3 linked regions of the Thermogemmata fonticola genome follow. The protein of the gene in region 3 interacts with the protein of the main gene of each other region in a pairwise test. Links are inferred from orthologs where the notes say so. Each region holds a gene or a part of one and is shown on either strand. Other genes may lie near its edges.

Region 1 (4,075 bases), on a different replicon or contig from region 3:
CCTCGGTCATGAGCACAGTGTCGCACAGGACAGGCAGATAGGCTCCTCCGGCCACGCAGTTGCCCATGATCGCCGCCAATTGGGGAATCCCTTCCGCGGAGAGCACGGCGTTGTTGCGAAAGATACGGCCAAAATCGTCCTCATCGGGGAAGACTTCATCTTGCAGCGGCAGGAAGACGCCAGCGGAATCCACCAGGTACAGGAGCGGCAGACGCTGCTCGCGGGCAATCCTTTGGGCGCGAAGGACCTTTTTGACCGTCATGGGGAAGAAGGCGCCGGCTTTGACCGTGGCGTCGTTGGCGATGATCATGACGTGGCGCTGAGCGACGCGGCCAATGCCGGTGATAACTCCCGCTGCCGGCGCCCCGCCCCATTCGCTGTACATATTCCACGCCGCCCACAAGCCCAACTCCAGCCAGGCGGGCGGGTCGTCCAAAAGGCGGGCGATCCGTTCGCGGGCCGTCAGGCGTCCTTTCTCATGCTGGCGAGCTATGGCGGCCGGACCACCGCCTTGACGCAGGCGCTCCTCCTCGGCTCGAAAGTCAGGGATCATGGCCGGGATGCTTCCTCCATGTCCGCAGGTGGCTGCTCGGCGGCGGGACCAAGGGAGGGGGAGGGAAAGGCCGGCCCCGCTTCCGGGGCGTCCGGACGACCTGCGGGATGCGGAGGCGGATAAGCCGAGGAGACCTCGACCTGAGCCGTGGGATCCGCACGAGCTTCCACACGGGACCAGTCCTTCCGCTGCCGACTGGAGGGGATGTTGAGCAGCTTGCGGTATTTGGTCACTGTCCGCCGTTTCACCGGATAACCGGCGGCATTGAGGCGGGCGACCAATTCCTCATCCGAGAGGGGATTGGCTTTGTCCTCCTGGGCGACAAGTTCCAGCAGCTTCTGCTTGATGACTTCGTAAGCGACATCTTCGCCGGTCTGCTCGTTAGCTTTACCGCCGCCAAAGAAGCGCTTGAGGGGAAAGAGGCCGCGGGGGGTTTGCACCCATTTTTCATCCACGGCCCGGCTGACCGTCGTGACGTGGACACCGACCTGCTCAGCAATCTGCTGCATCTTGAGCGGCTGGATGTGTTCCGGTCCCAGGTCGAGGAACGGACGCTGATGCTCGATAATGGCTTGGGTCACCTTCAGGATGGTCTGCCGCCGCTGTTCCACCGCCTTAACCAGCCAATCGGCGGCTTGCAACTTCTTGCGCAGCATTTGCCGGGTCGGCTCATCCAGGTCCGTGCGGCGCAGCAGCTCGACAGTGCGCCGACTGATCCGAATCGGTGGGACCCAGTCTTCCACCAGCCGAACGGTGTAATTCCCATCGTCGGTCCGTTCCACAATGACATCAGGGAGGACATAGCGAGCTTCGCTTTCCCCGAAGCGCAGGCCGGGTTTGGGATCGAGTTGATGCCGCAGCGTCTCGATCGCCGCCTGGATGGCGGGAATATCCCAGTGGGTGGCCCGTTGAATAACAGGCAAGCGGTTGTGGGCAATGTCTTCGAGATGATCGCGAATCAAGACGCGGAGCATGTCGGCGTGAGGGGTCTCTTCAGTGATTTGGAGCAAGAGGCATTCGGCCATGTTGCGGGCGCCGACGCCGGGGGGATCGAGTTTCTGCACGACGTTGAGGAGGACCTGTTCGACTTCCTCCGCAGTGGTCGGTTGCTCGTCGAAAGTGGCGGCGATTTCTGACAGTGGCACCGGGCGGAAAATTTCCTCTTCATGCTCGTCGCGCTGGCCCCGGCGCGTGCGGATGCTCACCCGTGTACCGAGATAGCCGGTGCGGTCGATGTAGGAGCAGATGTGCAAAGCCAAGCGGCGCGTGCGGTCGTCGAGGTCCCATTCGGCGATTTGGGCCGCCAGGTGCTCTTGCAAGGAAGGCGCCCGGTCCGGCACGTTGGCCATGACTTCCAGTTTGCGTTCGCCGGCTTCCTCGACGGCGGAGCGGCTCAAGCGCGGCTCGTCATCGAACACCCCCTCCCATTCGCGGTTGAGTTGTTCGAGCCGCTCGTATTCGCTGGCGCCGCTCTCATCGTAGTGCAGGGGTTCGGCGGAGGACTCCTCTTTGGCGCGGGAGCTTGCGGCTTCGCCAAGCCGCTCGCGTAGCTCCAGGAAGGGGTTTTCTTGCAACTCCCGCTCGATGCGCGCCTGCAAGTCCGCCAGGGGCAACTGGAGGATTTCCATGGACTGGATCATGCGCGGGGCCAGAATCATCTTCTGACCTTGGATCAACTGCATGTCCATTCCGAGGCGCAGCGAACTCATGCGTACTCTTTCCTCCCGTCCAGAATTACGCGCCCTCCGGGGAGTCGGACCAGAGGGGGCAGGTCATGGCCTGTACCAGGTTAGGTCAGGTAAAAGCCCGGCGTCCTTCTAGGGCGTCGGCCAGCATTTGGGGATTGGCCAATTCTAGCGACCCGCCGCTGGGCAAGCCCCGGGCCAAGCGGGTGATTGTTACCCCGGTGGGGGCGAGCAGGTCCGCGGCGAACAGGGCGGTGCCATCTCCCTCTACGGTGGGGCTGGTGGCCAGGATGACCTCACGAACACCGCCGCGCCGCACCCGTTCCACTAGGGCGGAAAAGGTCAGCCGTTCTGGTCCCACTCCCTCCAACGGGGCCAAACGGCCTCCCAGCACATGATACCGCCCACGGAAAGTCCCCACGCGTTCGATCACACCGACATCGCGCGGCGTCTCTACCACGCATAGCACGCTGCCATCCCGCTTGGGGTCCTGGCAGATGGGGCACAATTCCTCATCACTCAGATAAAAGCACTCGCGGCAAGGACGCAGGCGTTCAATGGCCCGCTGCAACACTTCCACCAGCGCTTTGGCCCGGCTGCGATCCCCCGCCAGCAGATAAAAGGCGATCCGCTCCGCACTCTTGGGGCCGATCCCCGGCAGCTTCGTCAATTCCTGCAACACCTCTCCCAAGACACCTTTTTCCGCCTGCGTCACCGGAGCCGCTCCTGCAAACGTCCGACCTGTTCCCACGCCGTGCTTCCTCCCCCCTGCAGTCCTCTGTACTTCCGGCCCTCCAGTGGACTTCCCGCCGTCAAGCCGCCTGCGACAGGCCGCCCGCGATCCGGCAGTTACGAACCAGACGGAGGTCCAAATCCTGGCAAGCCGCCCAGGCCGGCGGGCAAACCCAATTGAGCGGCGATCTTCGCCCCTTCCTCGGCGATCCGCTGCCGCACCTGCTGCAAGGCCTGATTCACCGCCGCCACGATCAAATCCTCCATCATTTCCCGGTCCTGGAGAGCCAGCAGGTCTTCCGACAGCCGGAGATCGACCAGTTCCAGGCGGCCATTCATGCGGGCGGTGACATAGCCGCCGCCGGCGGAGGCTTCCACCACAATCTGGCCCAACTGCTGCTGGAACTGCTGCAACTGCTCCTGAAGTTTGCCGGAATTGCGGAGCAGGCTCATCAATTGGCCGAATTCTTTGAACATTCTTATCCCTCGTCGTCCGGTTCGGAGTTAGTCTCCGGCGGTTGCTCCCCGTTGTCGCTAGGGCGGGGCGGCTCGTGGGTCGTCGCCGGGGGCCGCGGCTGGAAACCCTCATCGACACGGATGATCTGGGCGTCGAGCGTCTCGATGGCTTTGCGGAACAAGGGCCAATCGAGCCAAGGGCGGCGGGGATCGCTCCCGCTGGCTGACCCTGGTCCCGGCGGAACCATTCCCGAAGCCGGAAGACCGGCCAATCCTGAGCTTGCCTCGCCAGCGGAGCCGCTACCGCCTAGCGTCGGAACCCGCTCGTAACGGACGGCCACCGGCTGCCCCGTGACTGCTAGGAGCGTCTCTTCGAGGCGGCGAGCAAAGTGCTCGTTTTGACTGCACGCCTCGTATGCCAAATTGTATGGCGCCGGGAAGCGGATCACTACCGTATTTGGCCCGGAAATTGCTGGCGGCAAGGCCTGCTTGAGATGATTAGCGAGGATAGGAAATCTGTCCGTCAGGCGGCGCAGGCATTCCGACCACACCTCTGCGACCGTCTCCGGGGTCAAGGGGATGGGGCCGGACGGCTCGGATGCCGCTAGCCCCTCCATTCTTTTGGCCCCGATGCTGCTGCCGGAACTGG
Region 2 (3,923 bases), on a different replicon or contig from region 3:
ATAACCGGTGGGCAGGCCGCTCACCGCCAATTGACTGCTGTCCCGTCCTGTCCGGGCATCGATGCGGGCGAAGGCTTCATGGATGGCTTCCGAAAGGGTCTTGGTTTCGCCAATCAAGCCCGCCCTGGCGATGTCCATGATGCGGCGTTCCGCCTGGGCGACCAACTCATCTGCCGATTGTGTGCGTTCGTAGGCTTCCCGGAGGATTTCCGTGCCCGCGTGGATGAGGCTGCGCACCATGGCGGCATCCCGCACGATGCGGGCATGGTATTCCGCATTCGCCCCTGTAGGAACCGCCTCCCACAATTCGGTCAGATAAAGGGCGCCTCCCACATCTTCCAGTTGTTTGTTCCGCTTCAGCCGCTCATGGAGCATGACCAGATCGATGGGAAGGTTCTCGTTGGCCAGCTCCAGGATGGCAGCGTAGATCTTCTGGTGCGCATCGAGATAGAAATTGTCAGGACGTAACAACTGTTGCACGGTCGGCAATTCGTCAGGGTCGCGGAGAATGCCTCCCAGGACCCCTTTTTCCGCTTCAAGGTTATGGGGTAAAGCACGCTCATTCAGTCCGTCGGACATCTTACTCTGCCTTCCGGCGACATCAACAACTCAAACTCTGGGGCAGGACAGGGCGGTCCGGGCGGCGAATCCCGCTCGTTGCCGCGGACCTTACACCCTAACCTGTCCTGCTCCGCGGGTGCCTAACATATCCTGATTGTGCTAGACGGGGAAGGGCGATTGCAAGGTTGGTGGTGTAGTCCATCCGGCGTCGCTGAGGCCGGGGCCTGGCCATCGAGTGATCACACGAGCGCTACCGTCAGATCAAAAGACAGTTGTGCTATCGCTGCTGTAGAATAAACACAAGGGGGACGAAGCCTTCATTCCATCATGTCCAGGTTCGTCTTGCCAGCGGGGGGGGTATCCAGGACTTCCGGGGGGTGCAATCATGGCGGCATTTGAGTTGAAGCGGGTGATTTCCGGGGGGCAGACGGGTGCGGATTTGGGAGGTTTGAAGGCCGCTAAAGCCTGTGGCATACCTACGGGCGGCTGGATGCCGAAAGGTTTTCTGACCGAGGATGGCCCGAAGCCCGAATACGAGCGGCTCTACGGCATGCTGGCTTTACCCACAAGCGAATACACCAAGCGAACACGTCGGAATGTGGAATTTGCTCGGGGCACGCTCTGTATCGCCAGTCGCTGGAATGCGGATGGTGTGGCTGCCACTCTCCGCTATGCCGAAGAACTCCAGCGGCCCTTATTGAAAATCCCGTATCCGAAATCCCCGCGTTCCAAAGTGAAAGTGACGCCGGAAGAGGTGTTCCAATGGCTGGTCCAAAATAACATTTTTGTGTTGAACGTGGCGGGGAATCGCGAAAGTAACGCCGAGGGGATCGAGGAATTCACCTACCGCTTTTTGGTGCAGGTTTTTCAACTGGTCAAAAACCAGTCAGCCGGGGGAGTCAGCGCGCCGCCCATCGTGTCTTCCGGAATATAGTCCTTGGGCCTGGTCTTTTTTTTTCCGACCCTGGTGGGGGAATGTGCTGGCCCACGCCGCTGGGAAGGCTTGTGTTGGCTGTTGTTCCCGGTTCGTCCTGACGGCTTTTCAACGCCGGGTCGCGGCGATAACGGCGACCTGAATCTTGGCTTCGATGGAATAGCCCAGGTGCACCGGCACTTCGACGATGGTGTTGGCCTCCTTGATGTGCTGCTCCATGCGGATCATTTCCGGTTCGACAAGCAGATTCTTCCCCTTGAGGTATTTGCTGATTTCGACCGGACCGATCGACCCATAGAGATGGCCTTCTTCGTTGGCGTTGGCTTCGATGGTGATAACGGGCAGGCGGGAGAGTTGCTCGGCCAACACCTTGAGGTCCGCGATTTTCGCTTCGCGTGCTTTCTGGACCTGAATCTTGTACTGTTCCAAGCGGCGGAGGTTTTCCTCGGTGGGGGGTACCGCCAATCCGTAGGGATACAGGTAATTGCGGGCATAGCCGGGACGAACCCGCACGACCTCTCCTTGCCGTCCGAGATGAGGAACATCCTGGACTAGCACGACGAAGACGTTGCCATGCGGGTCCTTTTTCACCTGTTGCCGCTTTTTGATTTTCTTTTTGGGCTGGCGTTGGGTGGAAGCGGTTGTCGCGGCTTGACCGGCTGCCTTGGCTGAGCTTTTCTTGGCCATGGAAATTACTCCTTAGGAATCCGCCGCGGATGCGATGCCGGGCGGACTCTTTTCCATTGGGTGAGCTATGTCCCCTCGCGCATACAGTACCGGGATTTGTCATCTTAGGGATCAATCCGGCCACTGTCCGCAGGGGGGCGTAATTCCTCCCGGCAGGTCCTGCTCGTGGCCTTGGCTTAAGCCAGCGGCCACGCTTCAGGGGCGGATGATCTGCGTATCAGAATCTGCGGATCAGAAAGGAATGGGGTCCTCATCCTCTTGGCCGGTGGAGGGGGTATCCGGGGTATAGGAGTCCGGCAATTCCTCATCGTGGGGAGCAGAGGCGGTCACGCGGGAATTGGAACGGTTGGCCGGGGCGGGAGGCGGGCCATCGGGATTGCGGCTGCCCAGGAATTCGATGCTTTCCACCACGACTTTGTGTTTGGAGCGTTTGCCGCCGCCGTTTTTGTCTTCCCATTGGTCGAGTTGCAACCGCCCCTCAATGTAGAGCGGGTCTCCCTTGCGCGCATATTGGTAGATCAGTTCGGGCAGATTGCGGCGTGTGTCCGGCCGGCTGTAGGCTTCACAATCGATGTAGAGGGGGTTGGGATCGTTTTCCCATTGCCCGGTTTGGGGATTTTTGCGGCTGCGCCCGACGGCAAAGCGGAACTTGATGACCGTGTTGCCGCTGGGAAGGGTGCGTGGAGCTTCCGGATTGTCGGTCAGCCGGCCAATCAACATCACTTTGTTCAACGTCGCCATGGTGCGACCTCCTCTCGGATGGGTCTCGCTAGGGGATACGGTTCAGACTCTGGGAAACGGTTGAGACGCCATCCTCTTACCAACTATCCCACACCCACCTGTCCATCGCAAGGTCCGTAGGTGGAAAAAAATCAGCCGAGGGGTTTAGAACATCGGATACCCCGTAGGTGCGGGCGTCGGAGAAATTGACTGCCAGCACAATCCTACTATTCCGGGAAGGGCGGGAAGATGGAACAACTCCAAGGATCAGGCAGGAAGAAGCGAGCCTGTTGCCTTACCTCGCGCGGAAAAAATGGCATCAATCCTATCTTACCGGAGAAACAGGTAGGCAATTCCTTGCCCCCGCTCAGGTAGAGGCCATCGAGCGGGACGGAGCGATGAGAACGATGGTTTCGTCAACAACGGTGGTTTTGTCAATACTCGCGGGAGCACGAGAACTTCAGGGTGGGTGTATGCGGTTTATTCCGATTTATCGGCACCCTCCGCGCTGCGGCGCGAGCGGCGGGTGGGTGCAGGCGTCGGGGCCGGAGTCGGAGTGGAAGCTGGAGGAGCTTCGGCGGCTCCGCTGTCCGGGGTCGCTGAGGGAGGCACGTCTTCTGCCAAAGGTACATCTTCACGCATGCCCCGCAGAGCGAAGGCCGTCGAATGATCCTCGCGTGCCACGTTGAGCATGGCGTCCACCCATTTGGGATGCAAACGGATTGTCAGATGGCGCAGGACGAGGCCTTCCTGGAGTTTGATATCACGGTCCAGTTCCCGCTGTTTTTGGCTGTCCTGCTGATAATAGATGACGTGATACGCCCCTTTTTTGAACTTGCGAATCGGATAGGCCAATTTGTGGTTGTAGTCCCAAGGGCGGCTGACGAGAATCTTCGCCTCATGCCGTTCCCAGAGGGCATGCAAATGCTTGAGGACTCCCTCGCTGTCCGTACTGACCTTGGTGGGGTCCAGGAGCAACATCGTTTCGTAGGTGTTGACTGGCATGGTTAGCCTCACTTTT
Region 3 (5,128 bases):
GATCCTGGACCCGTTTGGCAGCGGAGCTACTGGTTTCGCCCAATTCGGACAAGTATCGTCCGGCGGCGACCAAGCGCGTGGGGATGACTTGAGGTGCTTCGGGCAAGGGAGCTGGAGGGGGGAGATTGGGATCAAAGGGGCCGGGGATGGGTAGGATGTCTCCTGGTAAGGGAGCTGCTGGGGGACGTGCTCCTTTGCGGGGGGCGGAGAGGATAGTGCCGTCACGCAAGTCGCGCCAGACCACATCGACGGTGACAATCAAGTCGCCATCCCGGACCATGTTCTGTTGGGTACGATTGAGGATTTGCTTCTGGATGCCGACGATGACTCCGATCAACTCCGTGTCGGCTCGTTCGGGATCGGAGACAACCCGGAAGGAAGTGGTTCGCCCAATCTCCCGAATGACGGCCTGGGTCAGGTCCACTTCAAAGCCGCGGTAGGGGGTCGTTTGCAAGGCCCGGTTGGCGAAGACTGGGACGTAGACAGTGCGGATGTTGGGATCATAAAGTGCATCTGCACCGAGGCGATACCCGAAAATGTGGATCGGGCCGGTGTTCTGGCAACCAACGAATGCGAGAGCGGTTCCGCCGAGCCAAGACAGGAATGTGCGCCGAGGATGGCATCGCTGGGCGGGGGCAGGGTGGAAGGCGTGGATCGGCTTCATGGCATCTTCCCCGGAGGAGGAACGGAAGCCCCGCGATCTGGAAGATCGCCGGGAAGTGGGTTGGGCGCCTCTGGCTTCATCTCCGTGGCAGAAGGCTGAGGGGAGGATGGGCTAGGAGGGGACGCTGGCTGTGGGGGAGTAGGGGGAGCCGTGGGAGCGGGCACTTGGCTAGAAGCTGGCGTGATCACCGGTTGAGGATCCCCGAACCATTCTTTCCATTTGGCTTGCAGAATGGCCCAAGGGTCATTCCCTGGTGCAGGCCGCCCCGCTTGGGCGAGCGCGAGCAGATGTTCCTTGCGTTGTGTGGCGAGGTCGGCGTAGCGGGTGCCGGCATAGCGGCGGCGGACGAGTTCATAGTAGAAAACCGCCGATCCGGGATGGCCGGTGCGCTCGTAGTATTCGGCGGTGCGCAGATCGTGTTCTGCCTGTTGCTGGCGAATAGCTTGTTTGGCGCGGCGCAGGCGTTCGGAGAGCTGCGGGTCCTGAGTGAATTCCGGCAAGCTCGTTTCTGCCATGTGAATCAGGTGTAGAGCTTCGGCGGCGCGGCGGATGTCGTAATCCGGTCCTCCGGTGGCGGCATTTTTGGCTTGCACGGCATAGAGGAGCGCATGCGGCAGCAAGGGGCTGTCCTTGTGGAATTCGACGAGTTGGCTGAAGCAGTGATCGGCTTCCTGAAAGTTGCCCCGGACGAAGTTGATGTAACCACACCAGAACATGGCCTTGTCGGCGTAAGGGCCGGAAATGTCCTGCACCCAGATGTTGTTGAGGGTTTCCAGGAGCCGCCCCTCCTGATCGATAGCGGGCCGAGTGCGATCGAAGGGGTTCGGCCAGCGGGGGCGCCAGTAGAGGATGCCGGATTCGTCTTTGCGCCGAGCGAGTTCATCGCGGAAATCGTTGAGCCAGTAGTCGGCAATCTGATACATGCGGTTACAGGCATCGCGGCGATAAGCCCCAGCAGGGAAGTCCAGAAGTAGCCGGTGATAAGTATCCACAGCTTCCGGATAGTGGCCTTCGTGGAAGCGGCACTCGGCCTGGAAGAAACGTGCCCGTTCGGCTAGGTCAGTCGGATTGCCCTGGTTGTCGGCCAGTTTCTTGTAGATTTTGCGGGCTTGAGAGTAACGTCCCTCGGCGAAGAGGCGGTCGGCCTCGGTCATTTTCTCCTGGGCTTTAGGGTCCTGATAGCTGCTATCGAAGACGGCATGGCGGAACTGGACAGCCCGCTCGCGGAAGTTCTGCCAACTGTGGCAGCCAGTGGTGCCGACCCAAAGGGCGGCTAGCAGACACCAGAGGAGGAGCACCGTGCGGGGAGCGCCTAGACGGTGATATTTTGTTCTGGCTGTGTTACTGGCCATCCAGATACCTCAGCATTTTCGGTCGCCGGCCCAGTACCTGGGTAACGGCCAGACCCAGAGCCTGGCGGACATCACAGGGCGGGGGGAGGGAGGCGGGTAAAGCTTCCCCTTGCGACAACCGCTGCAACCACAACCAGCTACCGGGGGAGAGGCGTACTCCTTCCAAAACCCGGCTGCGGCATTGAGGGCAGACCACTCCACCCGCTGCCGGACTCCATACCACATCCTCCCCCCCGACGGACCCCCCGCAGACAGCACAGGCATCCAGGCGTGGGCTATAACCAACTTCCCGCAACCAAGCAAGTTCAAATTCCGTGGCGACTAGGGCAGGATGTCTACCGGCTTCGAGGGATTCCAAGGCGGAAATGGCGGTGTCGTAGAGGGTCGGGTGCGGATCGTAATCTTGGGTTCCTTCTGCGAGCAGTTCCGCCAAGTAGTAGCCGACATATAAAGCAGCCAAGCTTTTCCGTAGGATGGCAAAGCGCTGTTCTACCCGTGCTTCCGTGAGCAGGTCGAGTCCGCCGTGACCTTTGCGAATGACCATCACCCGGCAGACAGTAAGCAGGTCGAAAGCGATCTCGAAATTGGAGCGCAAGCGCCGCCCGCCTTTGGCCAAGGCGCGTATCTTGCCCCATTCGCGTGTGAAAAGAGTGACGATGCGGCTGGTTTCACTCCAGTCACTGGCTCGGACTACCAGTCCCGTGGCTGCTTCCGCTGGCATCTGGACGGCCCTCGGTATTCCACCTCTTGGGTTGGGAATATAGTGATGGTATGTCTAGGAATGATATGTCGCGCAGGTTGCTGCAAGCCGGAGGGAGGACGTTACGGCTAGGTGGGGCGGAGTCAAAATCGCCCTTCCTCGAAGGGGTAAATGCCGACTTCAGGGAATCACGATGGTCGAACACACCAATCCATCAGGATCGGGTTTGGGCCGCTCACTCGCAGAGTTACGCCAGGAGTACAGCCAGGGTGGTTTGTCGGAAGAGCAAGCCGGAGACGATCCCCTGGCATTATTTCAACGGTGGTTCGAGGAGGCTTTGGCCGCAGGCTTGCCGGAGCCGAATGCCATGGTTCTGGCAACGGCGGCTCCAGACGGAAAGCCTTCCGCCCGCATGGTCCTGCTCAAAGGTTTCGATGAACGGGGTCTGACCTTTTTCACGAGCTATCAAAGTCGCAAGGCCCGCGAATTATCCGCCAATCCGCAGGCCGCCCTGGTTTTTCCCTGGCACCCTCTGGAGCGGCAGGTACGTGTGGAAGGAATCGTAGAGTTGACCAGCGCGGAAGAATCGGATGAATATTTTCGAACCCGTCCCTTGGGTTCGCGCCTGGGGGCCTGGGCATCCGAACAAAGTGCAGTCATTCCGGATCGGACCTATCTGGAACGCCTGCATGCGGAGTGGATGGCTCGGTATCCGGATGGGAACATTCCGCGCCCGCCCCATTGGGGGGGATATCGCCTGGTGCCTTTCGTGTTCGAGTTCTGGCAAGGACGACCCAACCGCCTGCATGACCGCATCCAGTTTTCCCGCAGCCGGGTAGGCGCTCCCTGGCAGCGCTGCCGTCTGGCCCCGTGATGGCCGGCTAAACGCCAGCGGAACCGCGCGGGCTTTTCGGCATGCGGCAAGGCGTGCTCGTAACGTTGCTTTTGGGGATACGCCCGCATCGGGGAACCAATAGCAGGGCAGTGTATGACTTAGGGGAGGTACCGTTATTGGGAAGCAATGCTTCAGTTCGAGGGGGAGGCGGAGACATGCAACGGCGTGAGTGGTTACGAAGCTCATTGTTTGCCGTATTGGCTCACCTATCAGGTGGGAAATCGGGCGGTACCGCGGCACCGATCGGTTATACCGCTATCTCCAGCTTGGCAGGGGGGTTATTCCCATCCGGTGTCTCGGAGGTGCTGAAGCAAATTGATGCAGCTGTCCAGCAGGCCATCGAACAGGGAGAAACTGCGGGAGCCGTCGTGCACATCTTACACAAGGACCGCTCGCTTTATATCAAGGCCTTCGGCGACCGCTTGCAACAACCCCAGCGGCAGCCGATGACGATGGACACCCTCTTTGATCTGGCTTCGCTGACCAAACCGGTGGCGACAGCCAGTGCCGTCATGCATCTGGTCGAGGCAGGACAATTGCGTGTCAGTGACACGGTTGCCCGGTACTGGCCTGAATTTGCAGCAGAAGGTAAGGAAAAGGTCACTCTCGAACACCTGTTGCTCCACACAGCGGGGCTGATTGCGGACAATCCCCTGGCGGACTATGCGGCGGGTGCGAAGCAAGCCTGGGAACGGATTGCACGCTTGAAATTGCTGAATCCGCCGGGCGAGCGGTTCCGTTACTCGGACGTTGGGTATCTCGTCCTGGGTCGCGTGGTGGAACTTGTCAGCGGACAGTCCTTGGAAGTTTTTTGCCGCAAGCAGCTCTGGGAACCTTTGGGAATGAAGGACACGGACTATAAGCTAACCGAGGATCAGAAGCGCCGCTCCGCTGGAACAGGGCGCCGGCAAGAGCGGATGCTTCAGGGCGAGGTCCATGATCCACGAGCTGCTCTCCTCGGAGGCATCGCCGGCCATGCCGGTTTGTTTTCGACAGCTCAGGACCTGGCTCGATTCTGCCGCATGCTCCTGCAAGGCGGAGAACTCGATGGGAAACGACTGTTCCGCGAATCGACCGTCCGGCAATGGACAACTCCCCGCAAGGTCACAGTGGGCCAATCCCCCTCAGGTGCCGTAACCACCGGCTTGCGAACCTACGGTTGGGACGTGGATACCCCTTATTCCGCACCACGAGGTGATCTGTTTCCCAGGGACCGCAGCTTCGGACATACCGGTTTTACCGGCACCAGTCTGTGGCTTGATCCGGCGACACAAACCGCGGTGATCCTGCTCACCAATCGCCTCCATCCTGATGAAAAGGGGAACGTGACTCCTTTGCGGCGGCAGGTGGGCACACTCGCGGCGCAAGCCGTCGGCTACGGCCAGGCGAAGAAAAAACCGTGATCCTACCGGAGGATAACCGCGGGAGTCGGTCAAAGGCCGGTAGATTAGCGCCGGACTTGCAGATTCTTGTGGCACAATGCTAAAGCGATGACAGCTTGCGCGGTGGCTACCAAA

The links. Proteins that work in one complex are often made in the same cells at the same time.
Region 1: the proteins of recO (region 3) and recR interact in binary tests that used the Escherichia coli proteins (3 or more experiments, as listed by UniProt). The link is inferred for Thermogemmata fonticola from one-to-one orthologs.
Region 2: the proteins of recO (region 3) and H0921_RS08980 interact in binary tests that used the Escherichia coli proteins (3 or more experiments, as listed by UniProt). The link is inferred for Thermogemmata fonticola from one-to-one orthologs.

The regions. Positions count from the first base shown.
Region 1 is NZ_JACEFB010000001.1:681,444-685,518, forward strand. The notes cover bases 1,169-4,072. They hold recR (recombination mediator RecR), read right to left. Parts: upstream 2,990-4,072; coding sequence 2,348-2,989; downstream 1,169-2,347. Other genes in these bases: rpoN (RNA polymerase factor sigma-54), read right to left, coding at 1,169-2,262; H0921_RS02510 (YbaB/EbfC family nucleoid-associated protein), read right to left, coding at 3,088-3,447; dnaX (DNA polymerase III subunit gamma/tau), read right to left, coding at 3,450-4,072. In the rest of the region: H0921_RS02495 (acyl-CoA carboxylase subunit beta), read right to left, coding at 1-553; more of rpoN, read right to left, coding at 550-1,168; more of dnaX, read right to left, coding at 4,073-4,075. UniProt on the Escherichia coli protein: May play a role in DNA repair. It seems to be involved in an RecBC-independent recombinational process of DNA repair. It may act with RecF and RecO.
Region 2 is NZ_JACEFB010000005.1:103,939-107,861, reverse strand. The notes cover bases 1,169-3,920. They hold H0921_RS08980 (single-stranded DNA-binding protein), read right to left. Parts: upstream 2,924-3,920; coding sequence 2,414-2,923; downstream 1,169-2,413. Other genes in these bases: rpsF (30S ribosomal protein S6), read right to left, coding at 3,383-3,907; rplI (50S ribosomal protein L9), read right to left, coding at 1,604-2,182; H0921_RS08990 (putative molybdenum carrier protein), read left to right, coding at 1,169-1,495. Also shown: dnaB (replicative DNA helicase), read right to left, coding at 1-579; more of H0921_RS08990, read left to right, coding at 947-1,168. UniProt on the Escherichia coli protein: Plays an important role in DNA replication, recombination and repair. Binds to ssDNA and to an array of partner proteins to recruit them to their sites of action during DNA metabolism. Acts as a sliding platform that migrates on DNA via reptation.
Region 3 is NZ_JACEFB010000006.1:240,708-245,835, forward strand. What follows is about bases 872-3,795. They hold recO (DNA repair protein RecO), read right to left. Parts: upstream 2,738-3,795; coding sequence 2,006-2,737; downstream 872-2,005. Other genes in these bases: H0921_RS10545 (tetratricopeptide repeat protein), read right to left, coding at 872-2,016; pdxH (pyridoxamine 5'-phosphate oxidase), read left to right, coding at 2,910-3,590; H0921_RS10560 (serine hydrolase domain-containing protein), read left to right, coding at 3,767-3,795. Also shown: H0921_RS10540 (LptE family protein), read right to left, coding at 1-664; more of H0921_RS10545, read right to left, coding at 661-871; more of H0921_RS10560, read left to right, coding at 3,796-5,014; H0921_RS10565 (prenyltransferase/squalene oxidase repeat-containing protein), read right to left, coding at 5,059-5,128. UniProt on the Escherichia coli protein: Involved in DNA repair and RecF pathway recombination.